Regions from separate parts of the Labrys okinawensis genome, predicted to be linked through region 1. Evidence: predicted binding sites of a transcription regulator. Region 1 holds the regulator's gene; each other region holds the start of a gene.
The links. Region 1 encodes LexA, which represses DNA repair genes until DNA is damaged. Its sites were predicted from a motif close to TGTTCNNNNTGTGTTCNG; they were not measured.
Positions count from the first base shown of each region.

Region 2: a site for LexA is predicted at 3,304-3,321, ahead of ssb (single-stranded DNA-binding protein). Genes of this name have one in related genera too.
Region 3: a site for LexA is predicted at 1,817-1,834, ahead of ACMDCR_RS22855 (PA0069 family radical SAM protein). Genes of this name have one in related genera too.
Region 4: a site for LexA is predicted at 1,604-1,621, ahead of ACMDCR_RS28735 (DUF5680 domain-containing protein). Genes of this name have one in related genera too.

Region 1 covers NZ_CP178864.1:4,007,057-4,011,912, reverse strand. The annotation lists gene ACMDCR_RS18825 (ComEC/Rec2 family competence protein) at 1-1,601, shown strand, start outside; gene ACMDCR_RS18820 (TOBE domain-containing protein) at 1,629-1,835, shown strand; gene lexA (transcriptional repressor LexA) at 1,871-2,584, opposite strand; gene glp (gephyrin-like molybdotransferase Glp) at 2,698-3,918, opposite strand; gene moaC (cyclic pyranopterin monophosphate synthase MoaC) at 3,915-4,403, opposite strand; gene trpC (indole-3-glycerol phosphate synthase TrpC) at 4,400-4,856, opposite strand, start outside.
Region 2 covers NZ_CP178864.1:3,484,814-3,489,669, reverse strand. The annotation lists gene ACMDCR_RS16325 (lysine--tRNA ligase) at 1-1,708, opposite strand, end outside; gene ACMDCR_RS16320 (hypothetical protein) at 1,707-1,871, shown strand; gene ACMDCR_RS16315 (MarC family protein) at 1,868-2,500, shown strand; gene ssb (single-stranded DNA-binding protein) at 2,621-3,115, opposite strand; gene ACMDCR_RS16305 (hypothetical protein) at 3,570-4,013, shown strand; gene ACMDCR_RS16300 (hypothetical protein) at 4,149-4,856, opposite strand, start outside.
Region 3 covers NZ_CP178864.1:4,865,155-4,870,010, reverse strand. The annotation lists gene ACMDCR_RS22860 (hypothetical protein) at 79-546, shown strand; gene ACMDCR_RS22855 (PA0069 family radical SAM protein) at 643-1,728, opposite strand; gene ACMDCR_RS22850 (glycosyltransferase) at 1,965-2,480, shown strand; gene ACMDCR_RS22845 (ABC transporter ATP-binding protein) at 2,743-3,822, opposite strand; gene ACMDCR_RS22840 (Gfo/Idh/MocA family protein) at 3,987-4,856, opposite strand, start outside.
Region 4 covers NZ_CP178864.1:6,188,126-6,192,981, forward strand. The annotation lists gene ACMDCR_RS28730 (GcvT family protein) at 1-853, opposite strand, end outside; gene ACMDCR_RS28735 (DUF5680 domain-containing protein) at 1,135-1,590, opposite strand; gene tkt (transketolase) at 2,004-4,052, shown strand.

The DNA.
Region 1 (4,856 bases):
CAGCACCTATCGAGCCGGGCTATGCGGAAGCCTTCAATATCTGGATCGACACCCAGCGCAACCGGCTGACGGCGCGTATCGTCGAGGCGGTTCCTGGCGAGAACGGAGCGATCGCGGCCTCGCAGGTCACGGGAAAGCGCGGCGAAATCCCGAACGAGGCCAACGACGCCTTGCGCGCCTCCGGCCTCTATCATGTCGTCTCGATTTCCGGCCTCCACATGGCGCTGTTCGCCGGTGGTCTCTTCGCCCTGATCCGCGCCCTGCTGGCGCTCTCCCGGCGCGTCGTGCTCTATCGTGGCGCCAAGGAAATCGCCGCGATGCTCTCCCTGGCGCCTGCCGCGGCCTATACACTGTTCTCGGGGGCAGAGGTTGCGACTGTGCGCTCCTTCGTGATGACCGCCATCGTGCTGCTGGCAGTGGCGCTCGGGCGCAGCGCCATCACGCGGCGCAATGTGGCCCTCGCCGCCAGCTTCGTGCTGCTCACCACGCCGGAGCAGTTGCTCGGCCCGAGCTTCCAGATGTCCTTCGCGGCCGTCGCCATGCTGGTGGCGGCGCATGACGCCTGGGGCAAGCGCAAGCGGACCAAATACGCGACCTTCTGGGAACGCGGCATCGCTTCGGGCTTGGGCATCCTGCTGGCGATGATGCTGACGACGCTCGTGGCTTCGCTCGCGACCGCTCCCTTCTCCGCCTATCACTTTCACCGCCTGACCATGCAGTCGCTCGCCTCCAACCTGGTTGCCACGCCGATCGTCTCCTTCCTGATGATGCCGCTGGCGTTGCTGGCCGTGCTGGCCGAGCCTTTCGGCTACGGGGCGTTCTTCTGGCATCTCATGGGCTGGTCGGTCGGGTTGTTCATGCAGGTGGCCCGCTATGTCGCGACATGGCCGGGCTCGGATCTCGTCCTGCCGCAATTCTCGTCCGTTGCGCTATGCCTGTTCTCACTCACTCTCGTGCTGCTCACCCTGATGCGCGGCCGGCTTGCGGTCTTTACGCTCGTTCCCCTGTTCGGCGGCATCGCCGCGGCCGCGACTACGCCGACTCCGGTCGCGATCTTCGGCGCCAACGGCCATGCCGCCCTGGTCCGCAAGGGCGATTCCCTCACCTCGCTCGCCAACCGCTCAGACAATTTCGCCGTGCAGCAATGGCTGCTGGCGATGGGCGACCGACGCAAACCCGACGATCCCAGCCTCGCCGAGCAACGCCTGTGTGACAAGGAAGGCTGCTCCGCGCCGATCGAGGGTGGCGATATCTTCATGCTCGACCACACTCTCAACGCGGCGCAGGAAGATTGCGGGCATGTCAGCGTGCTGGCCGGCCCTGTCGCTCTCGGCACGAGCTGCGCGGGCAGGGGGATCGTGCTCAACCGCGACCTTATCTTCGCCGCCGGCTCCGTCGCACTCTACGCTGACCGTCCCACCGAGAGGGGCGGCGAAACACGTTGGCGAGTGGTTACGGCCCGTGATCTGGGGTCTTCGCGGCCCTGGGCACCGATGCCGGCCTGGGCGGCGAAGGTCTCCGTGCCTGCGCCGGCGGCATCGACGCAGACGCCCGATGCTGATTCGGCTGTGGACACCGCTGCACCGGATGGGGATGATTGAACATCACTCAAATCGGGAGGACATCTCATGAAGCTCAGCGCGCGCAACCAGATCAAGGGCATCATCAAGAGCGTCACGAAAGGCCAGACAACCTCGCATGTCCAGCTCGATGTCAACGGCACCATCGTCACCGCCTCGATCACCAACGAGGCGGTCGACGACCTTAAGCTTAAGCCCGGTCAGGCCGCCTATGCGGTGATCAAGGCCTCGGATGTGATGATCGCCGTGGATTGATTGCCAGGAGAACGGACCGGAGGTTCGTGCTCCCGTCAATAGCGGCGGAACAGGCCGACCAGCTTGCCCTGAATGCGCACCCGGTCCGGGCCGAAGATGCGGGTTTCATAGGCCGGGTTGGCGGCCTCCAGTGCGATGGAGGCACCGCGCTTGCGCAGGCGTTTGAGCGTAGCTTCCTCGTCGTCGATCAGGGCCACCACGATGTCGCCGGTGTCGGCATAGTCCTGGCGGCGGATCAGCACCGTGTCATTGTCGAAGATGCCGGCCTCGATCATCGAGTCGCCGCGCACTTCCAAGGCGAAATGTTCGCCCGAGGACAGCATTTCCGGCGTCACGCTGATGGTGTGGCTCTTGGTCTGGATGGCCGAGACCGGTGTACCCGCCGCGATGCGGCCCATCACCGGGATGAGGACCGGGCGGGCGGCATCGTCATCCGCCTCCGGGCGGACGGTGCGTACCTTGCCGAGGTTGCCCTCGATGACATTGGGTCGGAAGCCGCGCTGCGAGCTCGCGAGCGAGAGGCCCGGCACAGCCGATTCCGGCAGACGGACTACTTCCAGCGCCCGCGCCCGGTTGGGCAGGCGGCGGATGAAGCCGCGCTCTTCCAGCGCCATGATCAGCCGGTGAATGCCAGACTTGGAGCGCAAATCCAGCGCCTCCTTCATCTCGTCGAAGGAGGGCGGCACGCCCTGTTCCTTCAACCGCTCATGAATGAACCGAAGCAATTCGTGTTGTTTCTTGGTCAGCATGGGCGATCCCGTTATGGCAGCCTGCGAATCACGATGATTTGGCAAACAAAGCAAGAACATTGCTACATGTTCACACTGTGTTCTGCAAGAATGAAGTTCCCGTTAAAGCACGATCAATAACCGGCAGCGCGCAAGTCAATTATCTCGCACACATCGCCTGGCTTTGCTTCCGGAGCGAAGGGCGGGCGGATGACGAGGCAGTCCGCATGCTGCAGCACGCTGACCAGCGACGAATCCTGTGGCGCCAGTGGTGCTACCTTGATGATGCCGGAAGCATCGTCAAGTACGAAGCGGGCGCGGATATAATCCTCGCGCAGGTCGTTGGCCGGCCAAGAGGCGGCGAACACGGCTTTCCTGCGGGCAAGATTGGTCTCGGCGCGGCCGAGCAGGGTGCGCAGGAGGGGCACCAGGAAGAGCACGCTGCACACCACCGAGGAGACCGGATTGCCCGGCAGGCCGAGAATATGCATTCCGCCGAGCCGTCCGTGCAGCAATGGTTTGCCGGGGCGCATGGCGATCTTCCAGAAACCCAACGTCATGCCTTCGCGGGTGAGAGCCGTCTGGATGAGGTCGTGATCACCTACGGAAGCGCCACCGATGGTGACGAGGATGTCGGCCTTTTCATTGCGGGCGCGCTTGATCGCCGCTTCCAGGGCCGGAAAGTCGTCGCTGGCGATGCCGAGGTCGAGCACATCGCCGCCCTCGGCCTCCACCAGGGCAGCGATGGCGAAGGTGTTGGAGGCAACGATCTGGTCCTGGCCGACTGCTTCGCCCGGCAGCACCAGCTCATCGCCGGTGGCGAGGATGGCGACTTTGGGCTTGCGCCGAACCGGCAGGCGCGGGTGGTTCATAGCGGCGGCAAGGGCGATATCGCGCGGGCCGATCACGCTGCCTGGGGTCAGGGCCTCAGTGCCCTCGGCGAAGTCGAGCCCGCGGCTGCGGATATTGGCGCCCGGCCGGACGCCGCTCGCGATGATGACGCGGCTGCCGTCCCGCCTGGTATTTTCCTGGATTACCACTGCGTCGGCACCATCAGGAACCGGCGCGCCCGTGAAGATACGTACCGCCTGCTTTTCGCCGACTCGGCCCGCATAGCCGTGGCCGGCCGCCGATTCGCCAATCAGGTCCAGCGTGGCGCCATCGGAGGCGTCCTCGGCTCGCACCGCATAGCCATCCATCGCCGAGGCATGGAAGCCGGGCTGGGTACGCAGCGCTGTGATGGTCGAGGCGAGGGTCCGGCCTCTTGCCACCTGAATAGGTACTTCAACGGTCGGCAGCGTCTTGACATTGGCGACGACCTTGACCAGGGCGTCGGCAACCGGTAGCAGGCTCATCGGGCGTCCTCCGCGTGCCAATCGCCGGATTTGCCTCCGGACTTCTCAATCAGGCGAATGGCCTCGATGCGCATGCCGCGGTCGACGGCCTTTACCATGTCGTAGACGGTGAGGCAGGCGACGGAGACCGCGGTGAGCGCCTCCATCTCCACCCCGGTCTGGCCGGAGACCTTGGCAGTGGCCCGCACCGTGAGGCCGGGCAGGTTCGCATCGGGCTCGATCTCGACGGCGATCTTGCTGAGCAGCAGGGGATGGCAAAGGGGGATCAGCTCATGCGTCCTCTTTGCCGCCATGATGCCGGCGATGCGGGCGGTGGCAAGTACGTCCCCCTTCCGGGCATCGCCAGAGAGCACGAGGCCAAGCGTGGAAGCTTGCATCACGACCCGGCCCTCGGCGACGGCGACCCGGCTCGTCACATCCTTCTGTGAGACGTCGACCATATTGGCCGCGCCCGACGCATCGAGGTGGGTGAGGCCTGAGCTCATGCCGCCGCGCCCAGCGCCAGCAAGGCGCGCGTGGCGGCGGTGACGTCGGCCTGGCGCATCAGGCTCTCGCCGACGAGGAAGGTGTTCACGCCCACTTCACGCAGCCGCGCCACGTCATCAGGCGTGAAGATGCCGCTCTCGCCCACCAGCAGGCGGTCGCTCGGCACCAGCGGCGCCAGGGTTTCCGTCGTCTCCAGCCGGGTGACGAAATCGTTGAGGTCGCGATTGTTGATGCCGATCATGCTGACATCGAGCGGCAGGGCGCGCTCCAGTTCTTCGAGATTGTGGATCTCGCAGAGCACATCGAGCGACCAGTCCTTTGCGGCAGCGATGAGGGCGCGTGCTTCCTCGTCGGTGACGCTCGCCATGATCACCAGGATGCAGTCGGCGCCCCAGGCGCGGGCTTCGACCACCTGATAGGGATCGTAGAGGAAGTCCTTGCGTAGCGCCGGC
Region 2 (4,856 bases), 520 kb from region 1:
ATGACGACTTCTTGCGGCTTTCAAGGAAAGCCTGATGCTCACGTACCAACTCGCCCGAAAGGGCCTTGGCGATGAGCTGCCGGGTCTCGGGGATGCCGTAGATGGCAGCAAAGGATCCGAACCGCGGGCCGCGCTGCTCGCCGAGAAGGATGCGATAGAGCGTATTGAACCACTCCAGCGAGACTCCCGGCCGTTCAGGCGTCGCACCCTTCGCCTTGAGGTCCTGATAGGGCGGCAGGGCCCGGCCGACGTCGTAGACCGTTTCCTGTATGGTTGCGGCATCGGCATCATCAGGCAAATTTCCGAGCGCTTCGGACAAGCGTCCCAAAGCGACCTTCTCATCGGCCGTCGGCTCGGCATAGGCCTTGGCAGGCTTCACGAAGTCCTGGAAATAGCGGATGGCATACCCGACCAGAGCGTCGAGCCGGGGATGGGTCGCCGGACTGACACCCGGAGCATATCGCTGCAGGAACGCCCAGAGCACATCCTTCGACTCGGCATTCGCCACAGCCACGAGATTGAGCAGGAGAGCGAAGGTCACCGAGGTGCCCTGGTTCGACTCTCCCACCGTCTCCGGTGCCGGCGGGTGGCCCGCATGAATATGCCAGACCGGGTTGCCGAGGCGGTTCTTCCAATCCTGCCGTTCATAGCCGCCCAGGAACTGCAGATACTCGTCCACGGCACGCGGAATGACGTCGAAGTAGAGCCGCTTCGCCTCCCGGGGCTTCTGATACATATAAAGAGCAAGGCTGTCGGGAGAGGCATAGGTCAGCCACTCGTCGATCGACAGTCCATTGCCCTTTGTCTTCGAGATCTTCTGCCCCTGTTCGTCCAGGAAGAGCTCGTAGTTGAAGCCATCCGGTGGCGTGCCACCGAGAGCGCGGACAATCTCTGAGGAGAGCTTCACGGAATCGATGAGATCCTTGCCGGCCATCTCGTAATCGACGTCGAGCGCATACCAGCGCATCGCCCAGTCCGGCTTCCATTGCAGCTTGCAGTGGCCGCCCGTCACGGGGGTCTCGAAACGCTCCCCCGTATCGGGATCACGCCAGACGATGGTTCCGGCCTCCGGCCGCGACTCTTCGACCGGCACCTGCATCACGACGCCCGTCTTCGGATGAACAGGCAGGAAGGGCGAATAGGTCGAGGCGCGCTCCTCACGCAGGCTCGGCAGCATCACCGCCATCACCTTGTCGATATTGCGCAGCATGTGCAGCAGCGCCGCGTCGAACATGCCCGAGGTGTAGCAGGTGGTCGAGGACAGAAACTCGTACGTGAAGCCGAAACTGTCGAGGAAGCGGCGCAGCATCGCATTGTTGTGATGCGCGAAGCTCTCATACTCCCCGAACGGATCTGGCACCTTGGTGAGGGGCTTGCCGAGATTGGCCTGCAGGAGCGCCTGGTTCGGCACATTGCCGGGCACCTTGCGCAGCCCGTCCATATCGTCGGAAAAGGCGACGAGGCGCGTCGGCACCTTGCCTTCGGTCAGCACCTCGAATGCATGACGCACCATAGAGGTGCGGGCGACCTCGCCGAAAGTGCCGATATGCGGCAGGCCTGAGGGACCATAGCCTGTCTCGAACAGGATCTCCTTTTTGTCCCCCGCCCGCTTCTGCAGACGAGTGACGAGCTTCCTCGCCTCCTCGAACGGCCAGGCAGCGGAGACATTGGCGGCCGCGACGAGCTCGGCCGGGAAGAGATTTGACATGTTCGATCCGATATTTTCTGCTGCCTGTGGCAAGGCCTTCGAGGCAATGCGTGAACCGATTGACTTTCGCCGGCCACAAGCGGAAGGCACAGCCATATTCAGGCTGGCCCGAAGCGTCAATGAGCGGCACTGGCAAAAGGGAATGGCAAAAGACGGTCCATGACGATTTTCGATTACTTCTCTGCCGCCATCGCCACCATGCTGGTTGTCGTCGACCCGCCGGGCCTAGGCCCGATCTTCCTGGGCGTGACGCGCGGCATGACCAAGGCGCAGCGCCATTCGGTGGGATTGCGCGCGAGTGTGATCGGCTTCGGCGTGCTCGCCTTCTTCGCGGTGGCGGGTGAGCCCTTCCTCAGGCTGCTCGGCATCACCACGCCGGCCTTCCGCATCGCCGGCGGGCTCCTGCTCTTCGCGATCGCCTTCGAAATGGTGTTCGATCGCTCGCAAGTCCGCAAGAGCGAGACGGCCGAAACCGCGATCACCAAGGATTTCATCTCGAACGTCGCCGCGTTCCCGCTCGCCATCCCGCTGATCGCCGGCCCCGGCGCCATCACCGGCGTGATGCTGCTGTCGGCGCAGGCCCATGGCGACCTGTTGAAGTTTGCCGTGCTCTTCCTGGTGCTCGGCTTCGTGACCCTGTGCTGCTTCATTTCCTTCAAGCTTGCCGACGTCATCAACAAGCTGCTCGGCGTCACCGGCAATGTCGTGCTCACCCGCCTGCTCGGCATCGTGCTGGCGGCGCTGGCGGTGCAGTTCATGGTGGACGGGGTGCGGGCAGTCGTGGTGGGATAGGTCTGATCATATCTATGTCAACCCCGGGGCCGCCTCCCCCTCCCTCGCAGAGCGAACAGCAAAAGGGGCGACCAAGAGGCCGCCCCTTTGTTCTACCCGGTCGATGTGCGGAAACGGACGTCAGAACGGAATATCGTCATCCATGTCGGCGGAGGTGTATTTGCTCGCGCTGGCCGGCGCCGGGCGACGCTCCATTGGGCTCGATGAGCCGAAATCATTGCCCTGGTAGCCGCCGGAACTGCCGCTGCCACCTTCACCGCCGCCTCGTCCATCCAGAAGCGTCATCTCGCCGCGATAGCGCTGCAGCACGATCTCGGTGGAATATTTCTCGGCGCCCGAAGCGTCGTTGTATTTGCGGGTCTGCAACTGGCCCTCGATATAGACCTTCGAGCCCTTCTTCAGATATTGCTCGGCAATACGGGCAAGGCCTTCGTTGAAGATCACCACATTATGCCACTCGGTGCGCTCCTTGCGCTCGCCCGTGGCCTTGTCGCGCCAAGTCTCCGCCGTGGCGATGCGCAGATTGACCACCGGCTCACCGGAATTGAGCCGCCGGATTTCCGGGTCGCGCCCGAGATTGCCAACCAGAATAACCTTGTTCACCGAGCCTGACATCGAGGCTTCCTTCCTTCGCTCAACAGCATGCAACGCATTTCCGCGCGCAGGCCAACCGGTCCCCCACAGGGACGCATCCTTCGCTCTGCTCTATCACGACCCGGCAGAGGAAACGCTGGCATGTTCGCCTCCTCCCTCGGCTATCCCCAGAGAAATGGCGGGGAGAAAGCGTCAAGAGCCCTGGCATTTGTTCCACATTTGTTCGCACAAAGCAAGCGCCGGCCTTAACATCTGCCTAACCATCCACAAGGGACGCCCTTAGATCGTGGAGAACGCACGAATCATGTGGGAAGGTGCTATTTTGGGGCAATAAGGCCTTGCCTTTGGGGGTTGAGCCGCCCAACAAGGCGGGCTCCACCGCGAAGGAATATGGCTCTCCATCGCGCTTTCGCCACATTGGACGTGCAGGGGAGCGCACCGCTCAAAACGAAGAGCTTTTTACGAGGGCAGCAATATGGCAGGACTTGGACAACAGCGCGAAGCGACCGATGGCGCCAACACGGTGGCGGCTTTGGGTTTGCGGCGCGCAGCTTTGCGCGGCATGCTCGCTTCCCCGATCATCGATGCCGATGACCAGAAGAGCCTTCGCGACGAACTGATCAGCGAACTGCGTTCGATCGCCAATTCGATCTCCCGCGCGCCGGCCAAGAATGCCGTGGAGCTCTGCGCCAAGCTTGACGTGCTTGGTGAGGAATATCGCCCCGATGGCGACAGTGGCTCGATCCGTGAGCTGATCGCCTCGATCCGCCGGGACGTCGTCAGCCTCACCGCACGCCCGGCAGCGCAGGAGCGCGCTTCATTCCAGACGATCCGCCCCCTCCACAATGCGCGTGCGGCCGAGCAGCAGCCCGCCACGACTGAAGCGCCGACCGCCGAGACGAAAAACGACGCCGAATAACTCCGGCGCCACCGCCAATCGATTAAAAGCCCCGGCGGATCGCGGATCCGCCGGGGCTTTTTCGTTCATCAACGCTTGGGTCCGCACATAGGAAAGGCGGGATCGCTCCCGCCTCTCGCGCGACGCCAGCAATGTTTACTGGGCGTTGTTGTTATTGTTGTCGTCTCCGGCGCCATTGTCCCCGTTGCCGTTGTCGTCACCACCGGGGGCCGTGCCTGGATTGAGAACCTGGCCATTGACGCTGACCGCCTTGGTGTCGCCATCGAAGTCGATGGCCCAGACGGCCTTGCCGTCGGCGGTCTTGGCAAGCCCCTTGGCGAAGGCAACCAGCATCGGCATGTTCGGCACCTGGGCCTTGCCCAGCGCGTCCGAAAGCTTGTCGAGGTCGGCGGTCGAGATGGTTACGCTGCCCTTCTTGTCCGGGAACACGTTCATCGAACCTTCGGCGCTCAGCGCACCGGCCGGCGCCGAGAAGGTCGAGGGCGACAGCGTCACATGCGGCTGGCCGCCCATCACGATCTGAAGAGCCTGGGCCGACGCCTCGTCCGGGATCGGCGGATCCTTGGTAACGTCGAAGTTCTGGATGGCAAGGCGCGCCAAGGCATCGAGGTCGACGCCCTCGAACTTGAGGTCGATATTACCCTGAGCGGGAACGAGAGGCCCGGCCCAGGCAGGGATGACCGGCGTATCAGGCAGCTTCAGCCCGTCATATTTGATGCCAAGGCCGTAGGAGGCCTGCTTCACGGCACCGGTCAGGCCAACATTCTCCTCGATCGAATCGAGAGCGATGGGACCGATCGGGGTGTCGATATTGACCCCGTTCAGCGTAACCTTGCCGGACAG
Region 3 (4,856 bases), 860 kb from region 1:
TGGGGCTTCGTCTCGACAAGTCACAGGAATATTGTCTTTCAACCAGAGAACGGCTGACATCGCCGGGGATAGGTCTGGATGCAGGAACAGCTGAGCGAGGACGAAACCATGGCCGCCGAGCCTTCCGATTATCAGCCGCCCGCCGAGGTTGCTCCGACTCAGGTTCCTCCTGCCTCCAAGACGGGCCTTTTGAACGACCACGTCTTCGAACGGCTCGTCCAGGACGAGGAGGACGTCGTTGGGCTGCTCGCCTATTCGCTCTCCATGCAGAACAAGCGCGACTGGCTGCTCGCCTTCCACAAGGAAGTCGGCCGCGATCCGACGCCAGCCGAACTTGCCGCATACGACATCGGCGAGCGCATCGAGCGGCGCCTGGCGACCTACCGCAAGCTTGCCGAGCACGCCCTTTCGGGCAATGCCTTCTGGGCCTCGGCGACACTGACGCCGGTGAGCGAACTGCCGGGTGCCCCTGCGATCGAGCCCTCGACCCCTACGCCTGCGAAGCACGCCGGCAAGCAGGGCTGGTTCGGAGGCTCGAAACGGTAGTGTTCCCGGGTGCGCGGACATCTTGTCCGCCTTCCTGGAAACGAAACGCCGGGGAAAGAAAAGAGGCGGACAAGATGTCCGCGCACCCGGGAAATATCAAAACAGCGCCAGCTGCTCTCCCACCAGCACCGGGCGTGTGAAGAGATCGGCGCGCAGCTTCAGCCGGCGGGCGTTGATCCCGAGCCTTGCCGCCGCCAGCTCGAAGCGGCGGCCGATGGTCCAGGCATAGGGCCCCGTGCCGGTCATGCGCAGGCCCCACCGGGAATCGTAATCCTTGCCATCCCGGGCTGATTTCATCAGCGAGAAGACGTGCTTCAATGCATCGGGCCGATGCTCCGCCAGCCAGCCGCGCATCAGCTCCGACACCTCGAACGGCATGCGCAGCATGACATAGCCAGCCTCGCGGGCGCCGGCTGCATGGGCTGAATCGAGGATGCGCTCGATCTCGGCATCGTTGATCTTGGGGATGATGGGCGCCACCATCACGGTGACGGGAATGCCGGCATCGGCGAGCTGACGCATCGCCTTGAGGCGCAGCGAGGGCGTCGCCGCCCTGGGTTCGAGCGAGCGGGCGAGCTTGGCGTCCAGCGTCGTTACCGACAGTGCGACCTTGACGAGATCGCGCTTGGCCATGCGCGCGAGAATGTCGATGTCGCGCGTGATCAGCGCCGATTTGGTGACGATCCCGAGTGGATGGCTGGCGCGGTCCAACACCTCCAGAATGGAGCGCGTGATGCGGCGCTCGCGCTCAATCGGCTGGTAGGGATCGGTATTCGTTCCCATGGCGATGGTGCGCACCTCGTAGTTGCGGGCCGACAATTCCTTCTCCAGGAGGGCCGCGGCATTGGGCTTGGCGAACAGCCGGGTCTCGAAGTCGAGACCGGGCGAGAGGCCCATATGCGCGTGGGTCGGCCGGGCGAAGCAATAGACACAGCCATGCTCGCAGCCACGATAGGGGTTGATCGAGCGGTCGAAGGAGATGTCGGGCGAATCATTGAAGGTGATGATCTTGCGCGCCTGCTCGTCCTGCACCTGCGTCTTGATGGCGGGCAGGTCTTCGATCGAGTTCCAGCCATCGTCCTCGATGAAACGAGACAGGCCTTCGAAGCGGCCGCTGGCATTGGAGCCGGCGCCGCGGCCACGCCGCTTGTCGATGTCGACGACGGTGGTACCGAGCGGCATCGCCGAGACAAGAGGGTCCTTGATGATAGGCATGCCCATGGAAGCCTCCGGCAATCCGCATTCTCGAATCAAATCTCTCTGTTCTCATTAGAACAAAAAGAGAACATTGATGCAAGGGTGCCGAAAATGCCGATAATTTACGCAAAAGCGGTAGGCCGGACCTCTGCCGAATTCGCATGGCGCGTGATATGCGGTCGCCTCGAAAATCGTCGCTTTCACCGAATTCCGATCCTTCCATGATCAGTGTCGTCATCGCCGCCAAAGACCAGGAATATCTCCTGGCCGAAACGCTCGCCGCCCTCGTTCCGGCTGCCGCCGATGGCTTCGTGCGCGAGGTGGTGGTGGCCGATGGCGGCTCGTCGGACGGCACGCGCATGGTGGCCGATGCGGTGGGCTGCATGATTGTGGACGGAGAGGCGGAGGCCGGCCTCAAGGCGGCGCGGTCCGATTGGGTGCTGGTGGTGGCGCCGGGGGTGCGCCTGGAAGCCGATTGGTTCCGCGAAGCCGCTATCGCCATGCAGCGCCTGCAGCGAAGCCGCAGCAAGCCCGTGGCGATGCTGTTCCGCGGGGCGATCGACGATTATGGCTGGCAGGCGAGGGGACGCGAACTGGCGCTGAAACTGTCACGTTCCAGCCGCCGCAAACAAGCCGTGCTGGCCCCGCGCAAGTCGCTGCTGGAAGGGCAGAAGCTGGCTGTCTATGCCCTCAGGGCGCGGGCGTTCACGGGGGGGATTACCCTCCCGCCGGAGTGAGACGCTGTGGCTGGGAGCGCGGACATGTTGTCTGCCCGTTGGAATGCCGCGTTGGTTGGATGGGAAAAAGCGGACGAGGACGTCCGCGGTCCCAGCCACCGCGCTTCGCCAGCAAAGACTTTGTCCTGATCAGCGGCTTTCCGTGCTGCAATTTTTGTCAGGAAGGCGCAGTGGCTGGGACCGCGGACGTCCTCGTCCGCTTCTTCCTTTCCACCGAGCGTGCTGTTTCCAAGAGCAGGCGAGACGCCTGCGGTCCCAGGTATTACCGCGTCAGCGTCGCGCCCTGATTGTCGAACACGTGGCAGATCGCAGGATCGATGCGCAGCGGTACGCTCTCGCCGTGATGCACGCGCAGTTGCCCGGCTGCCGCCACCGTGAGGTTCTCGCCGCCTGCGGTGGTCGCGTAGAGCACGGTGCCGCCACCGAGATGCTCGACGAGGTTGATCTTCACGTCCCCCAGAGCCTGGCCCGCTTCGCCGCCGACCTGGATGTGTTCCGGCCGCACGCCGAAGGTCACCGAATCGCCCAACCTGGCGCCGGGGAGCGGGGAGCTGAGGCGCACATTGCGGCCGGCGACCTCGATGGCGTCGCCCGCTCCGGCGAGGCGCGCCGTGAGGAAGTTCATCTTGGGCGAGCCGATGAAGCCGGCTACGAACTGGTTGGCCGGCGCGTTGTAGAGGTCGAGCGGGGCTCCAACCTGCATGATGTTGCCGTCGCGCAGCACCACGATCTTGTCGGCCATGGTCATCGCCTCGACCTGGTCATGGGTGACGTAGATCATGGTGTTGCCGAGGTCCTGGTGAAGTTTGGCGATCTCCACGCGCATCTGCACGCGCAGTTCGGCGTCGAGATTGGAAAGCGGCTCGTCGAACAGGAAGATCTTTGGCTCGCGCACGATGGCGCGGCCAATGGCGACGCGCTGGCGCTGGCCACCGGAAAGAGCCTTAGGCCGTCGCTGCAGATAGGTGTCGATTTTAAGGATCTTGGCCGCCTTCTGCACGCGCTCCTCGATCTCGGCGCGCTTGTAGCCGGCGGTCTCCAGGCCGAAGGCGAGGTTCTTGTAGACGCTCATATGCGGGTAGAGCGCGTAGGACTGGAACACCATGGCGATGCCCCGCTTGGCGGCCGGCACCTCGTTCATGCGCTCGCCGTCGATCAGCAATTCGCCGCCCGAAATCGGCTCGAGGCCGGCGATCATGCGCAGCAAGGTGGACTTGCCGCACCCCGAAGGGCCGACGAAGACGGTGAACTCGCCGGGATCGATGGAAAGGTCGATGCCGTGCACCACCTCCAGCGTTCCGTAGCGCTTCACCACCTTGTTGAGCCTGATGCTGGTAGACATCGCGTCCTCACAATGGTCGGGTCGACCTTACGGCCGACATGCCAAGCAAACGTGGAGTGGCGGTCTCCGACCGCCATCTTTCTTCTCGACAGATGTTTCGTTTCCAGGAATGGCGGTCGGAGACCGCCACTCCACTTCGGCGTCTGTGGGCCAACCGATCATACTCACTCCGCCGCTTCCTTCTCGTCCGGCCGCCAGCCCCGATATTTCGGGTGATCCGGCCCGAGCGGCAAGGCGACATCCCTGCCGGTCTCGGCCGAATGATAGAAGGCCGTCGCCAGCTCCAGCGAGCGGCGGGCATCGGCGACCGTGACAGGGTTCGGCCCGCGGCCATCCAGGGCCTCGTGGAAGGCATCGAGCTGACCGAGATAACGCCGGCCCACCTGCTCGTAGTCCTTGAGCAGGGTCTCGATCTCCGCCGCCACCTCGTCGTTGGCGGGCAGGATCTGCCACGGCTCGTCGCCAGGCGAATAGACCTCGCCGCCGCTCTCGAAGGTGACGTTCTCGAACATCAGGCGCAGCCGGCTGATCTCGTTCTGCGAGCCGAGCGTGGCGCTGAGAGCAACGAGAGCGCCGCTCTCCATCTCGAGCGAGGCAGCGACGCAGTCTTCCACCTCGATGGCGTTCACACGCGTTGTCGCGCGGGCGAAGAGCTTCGACACCGGCCCCATCAGATAGTTGAGCATGTCGTGCTGGTGGATGGCATGGGTCATCAGCACGCCGCCAAGTTCCGTGGCCCATTTGCCGCGCCACTTCACCTCATAATAGGCGGGCGTGCGCTTCCAATGCGTCTCGACCGTGCCGAGATAGGGCTTGCCGGCGATACCGGCCTCGACGATGCGCTTCGCCTTCTGAACGCCATCGCCATAGCGATACTGGAACACCGGCATCAGGAGGCGCCCGCTCTTCTTCTCGGCTTCGGCGAGCAGGTCGACATCAGCGATGGAGCCGGCCAGCGGCTTTTCGCAGACGACATGCTTGCCGGCGGCCAGCGCTTTCATGGAGAGGTCGACATGCGTGGCGGGGGGAGTGCC
Region 4 (4,856 bases), 2.2 Mb from region 1:
GATGCGTTTCCTCGTAATAGCCCCACTCGATCTGGCCGCCCTCGGCGGTGGTGGGATCGCCGGTGTCGCGCATATAGGCCGAGTTGCCCTGGTCGCGCAGCAGAGGCCAGCCGATCTCCTTGCCGGTGCCGGCGAACTCGTTATAGGGCCCGAAGAAGGTGAGCGGATGGTCGACCGGCATTACCGGCAGATCTTCGCCCGCCATCTCGGCGATCAGGCGGCCCCACAGGCCGGCGCAGACCACGACATAGTCGGCCTCGATGGTGCCGCGATCGGTGACCACGCCTTTGATGCGGCCGTTCTCGATGACGAGTGACCTCGCCGGCGTATTGGCGAAAGCCTTGAGCTTGCCCGAGGACTCGCCCTGGTCGACCAGCTTGCCGGCCACCGTTTGCGAGCGCGGAATGACGAGGCCGGCATCCGGATCCCACAGGCCGCCCTGCACCAGGCTCTCCTCGATCAGCGGGAACTTCTGCTTGATCTCGGCCGGCTCGATCAGGCGAGCGCGTGTACCGAAGGCCTTGGCGGAAGCCACCTTGCGCTTGATTTCGTCCATGCGGCCGTCGTCGCCCACACGTGCGACCTCGAGCCCGCCCACACGAGCGTAATGGCCCATCTTCTCGTAGAAATCGATGGAATAGAGGGTGGTCCAGCAGGACAGGAAGTCGTGGCTGGTGGTGTAGCAGAAGTCGGAGGCATGGGCGGTGGAACCGATATCGGTCGGGATGCCCGACTTGTCGATGCCGACGATATCGTCCCAGCCCCGCTCGATCAGGTGGTGGGCGACGGCCGCGCCGACGATACCCCCCAGCCCGACGATGACGACCTTCGCCCTTTGTGGAAACACTGCCATTTGCCTGCGACTCCGAATGCGTGATGCGGGGGGACATTAGAGACAGCGCAGGGCCGATTGCTGCCTGACAGCGACATTCTCGAAAGGCTGAGCGACGGGGAGAGCGGATTTCTGGGAGCGCGGACTTCCAGTCCGCACTTGGAACATCCGCCCGTCAGAGTGAGGGCCACCTGTCCATCATTGCCAGCCGTTTCGCTCGATCCCGAAATGGTGACGGTTCCAGGGGCGGACTGGAAGTCCGCGGTCCCGGGAAGATGTTCGCACTTCCTGTCTCCCTCGCTCTAAGGCCGGATCAAGCCCCCGTGGAATTGCAGACGGTAGGCCTCGACCCCGCCTATGAAGATGCGCTCCACGCCAAGGAAACGCTCGGTATGCCCGGTACTGGCGCTCTCGAAGCGCCTTTTGCCCACACCATAGCTGAAGTCCCCGAGGAAACGTCCCTCGCCATAGAGCGCGGCGCGCGCTTTCTTCACCACCGTGCCGGCTGCTCCAGCGTCGATCAGCAGCGGCTCCAGGATATGGCCATAATAGTTCATGGCCCAGACCGGCTGCTTCTCGCGCCAGACGATTTCCTGGCCGAGGAAATCGGCTCCGCCAAAATAACTGTCGAGATAGCGCCAGTCCCCCCGGCCATATCCGATATCCCGGGAGCCCGGACGGCAGGAGACCTGTGGCGCGCCATCACTCACGTAAGCCGCGGCCTTCGCCTCGACGATGAAATCCTCCAGCATGCTCATATCGCCCTCTATCAAGAACAAAACAAGAACATCGATCTTTCTAGTGCGACGGGCAAGCGGAAAGCAAGTCTTTTTCCAGATCGCTCCGCGCTGGACGGGGAACAGCCAGCCCTGCCGCGCGCCGGCCAGCACGTGCCCAAGCAGCCTGGGAAATGATCGGTGATTCAGATGATCGCATGGAGCCCGCGCCGGGGTTCGGGAGCGGCCTCGTCGAAGGTTGGGAAATATCTGTTGTGGCTCAAGTCGAGGGCGCGCTAGGTTCGGTCAAAAGGGCTGGCCATCTCCGACCGCCGATAGTCATCCCGCTGGTTTTGGTCCGATTTGGCAACCGATATGTCTGCACGCCCCGACGCCCGTCTGACGCGACAGTTTATAGCGTAATCTCAACAGGATAACGAAGAGGGACTAGTTCGATGAACGCTCCGGCTCCAACAATTCCGGCGACCGCTGCTCCGCTGCCGGCGCCCAAGGATCCTCATCTGCGCAAGCTGGCGAACTGCATCCGCTTCCTGTCGATGGATGCCGTGCAGAAGGCCAAGAGCGGCCACCCAGGCGCGCCGATGGGCATGGCCGACATTGCCACCGTGCTCTTCCGAGAGTTCCTCAACTTCGATGCGGCGGATCCGCATTGGGTCGACCGGGATCGTTTCGTCCTGTCGAACGGGCATGCCTCGATGCTGCTTTACAGCCTGCTCTACCTGACGGGCTATCAGGATATGACCATCGACCAGCTCGAGCGCTTCCGCCAGGCCGGCAGCAAGACGGCGGGCCATCCCGAATATCGTCACGCCGGGGGCATCGAGCTCACCACCGGGCCGCTCGGCCAGGGCATCGCGGACAGCGTCGGCATGGCGCTCGGCGAGCGCATCATGAATGCCGAGTTCGGCGACGATCTCGTCAGCCACTTCACCTATGTCTTCATGGGCGATGGCTGCCTCATGGAAGGCATCAGCCAGGAGGCGATCTCGCTCGCCGGCCACCTCAAGCTCGGCCGGATCATTGCCTTCTGGGACAATAATTCGATCACCATCGACGGCTCGACCCGTCTCTCCGTGTCCGACAACGAGGTCGAACGCTTCCGTGCCAGCGGCTGGCATGTTCAGGAGATCGACGGCCATGACACCGACGCTATCCGCGAGGCGATCAAGATCGCCCAGTCCGTAACGGACCAGCCTTCCATGATCGCCTGCAAGACGATCATCGGCTTCGGCTTCCCGACGCGGGCCGGCACCCAGAAAGCCCACAGCGACGCGCCGGGCGAGGACGAGATCGCCGGCGCGCGCCAGCGGCTGGACTGGGATTCCCCGCCTTTCGTCATTCCCGAGGATCTCCTCAACGACTGGCGGCAGACGGGCTCCAAAGGTTCGGCGGCGCGCACGGCCTGGGCCGAACGCGTCAAGAACGCACCGGACGGCATCCGCCAGGAGTTCGAGCGCCGCAGCGCGGGCAAGCTGCCCGACAACTGGAAGCAGGCCATTCTCGACGCCAAGAAGGAGTTCGTGGAGGGTGGCAAGGATCTGGCCAGCCGCCAGGCGAGCGGCTCCGTCCTGAACCATCTCTTCGCCGCCATTCCCGAATTGCTCGGCGGCTCCGCCGACCTGACGCCCTCCAACAACACCAAGGCCAACAACCAGGTCGAGATAAAGCCCGGGGAGTACAAAGGCTCCTACATCCATTACGGGGTTCGCGAGCACGGCATGGGGGCGGCAATGAACGGCCTCGTGCTGCATGGCGGCCTCGTCCCCTATGGCGGCACCTTCATGTGCTTCTCCGATTATAACCGACCCGCAATCCGCCTCTCTGCCCTGATGCAGATCCGCACGATCTTCGTCATGACGCATGATTCCATCGGCCTCGGCGAGGACGGTCCCACGCATCAGCCCGTCGAGCACCTGGCCGCGTTGCGGGCGATACCCAATCTGGGCGTCTATCGCCCGGCCGACGCGATCGAGACGGCCGAGTGCTGGGAGCTGATCCTCGACCAGCCGCGGCGTCCCGCACTCATCGCGCTTTCCCGCCAGCCGCTGCCGCTGCTGCGAAAGGACGCCTCCAGCGAGAACAAGTCCGCCCGGGGCGGCTATGTCCTGCTGGAAGCCGACGGTGAGCGCAGGCTCACCCTCTTCAGCACCGGATCGGAGGTGCAGCTCGCCGTGAAAGCCCGCGAGATCCTGCAGCAGGAAGGCATTCCAACCGCCGTCGTCTCCATGCCCTGCCGCCTGCTGTTCGAGGAGCAGGACGCTGCCTATAAGCGCTCCGTGCTCGGCCAGACGAAGGCGCGCGTGGCCGTCGAGGCGGCAGTGGAACTGGGCTGGGAGCGCTATCTCGGCTTCGACGGGCGTTTCGTGGGCATGCACGGCTTCGGCGAATCGGGAAAGATCGCCGACGTCTATGCCAAGTTCGGCATCACGGCCGACGCAGTCGTCGATGCCGCCCGCGAAGTGGTTCGCGCGACTGCGGCGTGAGGTCTTTTGGCGAGGGGCGGTGCGCTGCCCCTCGCCGGGAAGGCTGCTTCGCTTGCCTTCCTTCCCCGCGGGCTTGGATGAAGCGGAGCGTTTCGCGGCAGAGAGTTGTGAAATGGCCAATTCCAATCCTTCAGCCAAACGTTCTCGTTCCCACGCCCTTTCGGGCTGGGTTGATTGAGGAGACCGGGCGATGGCGGCTGCGGGGCAGCCGTGAAAGCAGGATCATGGAAGATGCAGGCCGCACTGTCGGTGCAGGCCACCATCGCCTTGTTCCGGCTTGCCCGGCACACTGACAAGGCGTGCAAGGCCACCTGTTTTTTTCCGCCTTCTGAAGGCGGAGGCGAGCCGGGAGCGGATGGCACGGACCATCCGAACCCGGCCCAGCCGGCTCGGCAAAGGGGCTGAGCGACGTCCGTCCTGGCCGGACGGTGGCATCAGCCGTCTTCACCGCATCGGCGGGAGGAGGGACGAAGGCGTTGCCGGGCACAAGCCCTTCACGCTCCGTCCGGGGATCCAGGGCACTTCCATGGGGTGCCGATCCCGTCTGTCCCGCTCGTCACCCCTGGAGGCCGGCTTCAAGAGAAGCAGGACCGCCACATGCGCCTGCCACCTGGACAGGCTGTCGGGGTGGATGGAAGCGTTCGGGGCCGGGTTGCGCACACGCTGGCCGCTGACGCCTCATTCCGTTACGGAATAAAGTATGAGAGGGAACGCAAGTCAAGCATCGTTCTTTCTTTATTCTTACGCCACAGGAGGAGCATGCGAGGCAGGGTGTTGCCGATTGATCCGGTCGCAGACGGGCGG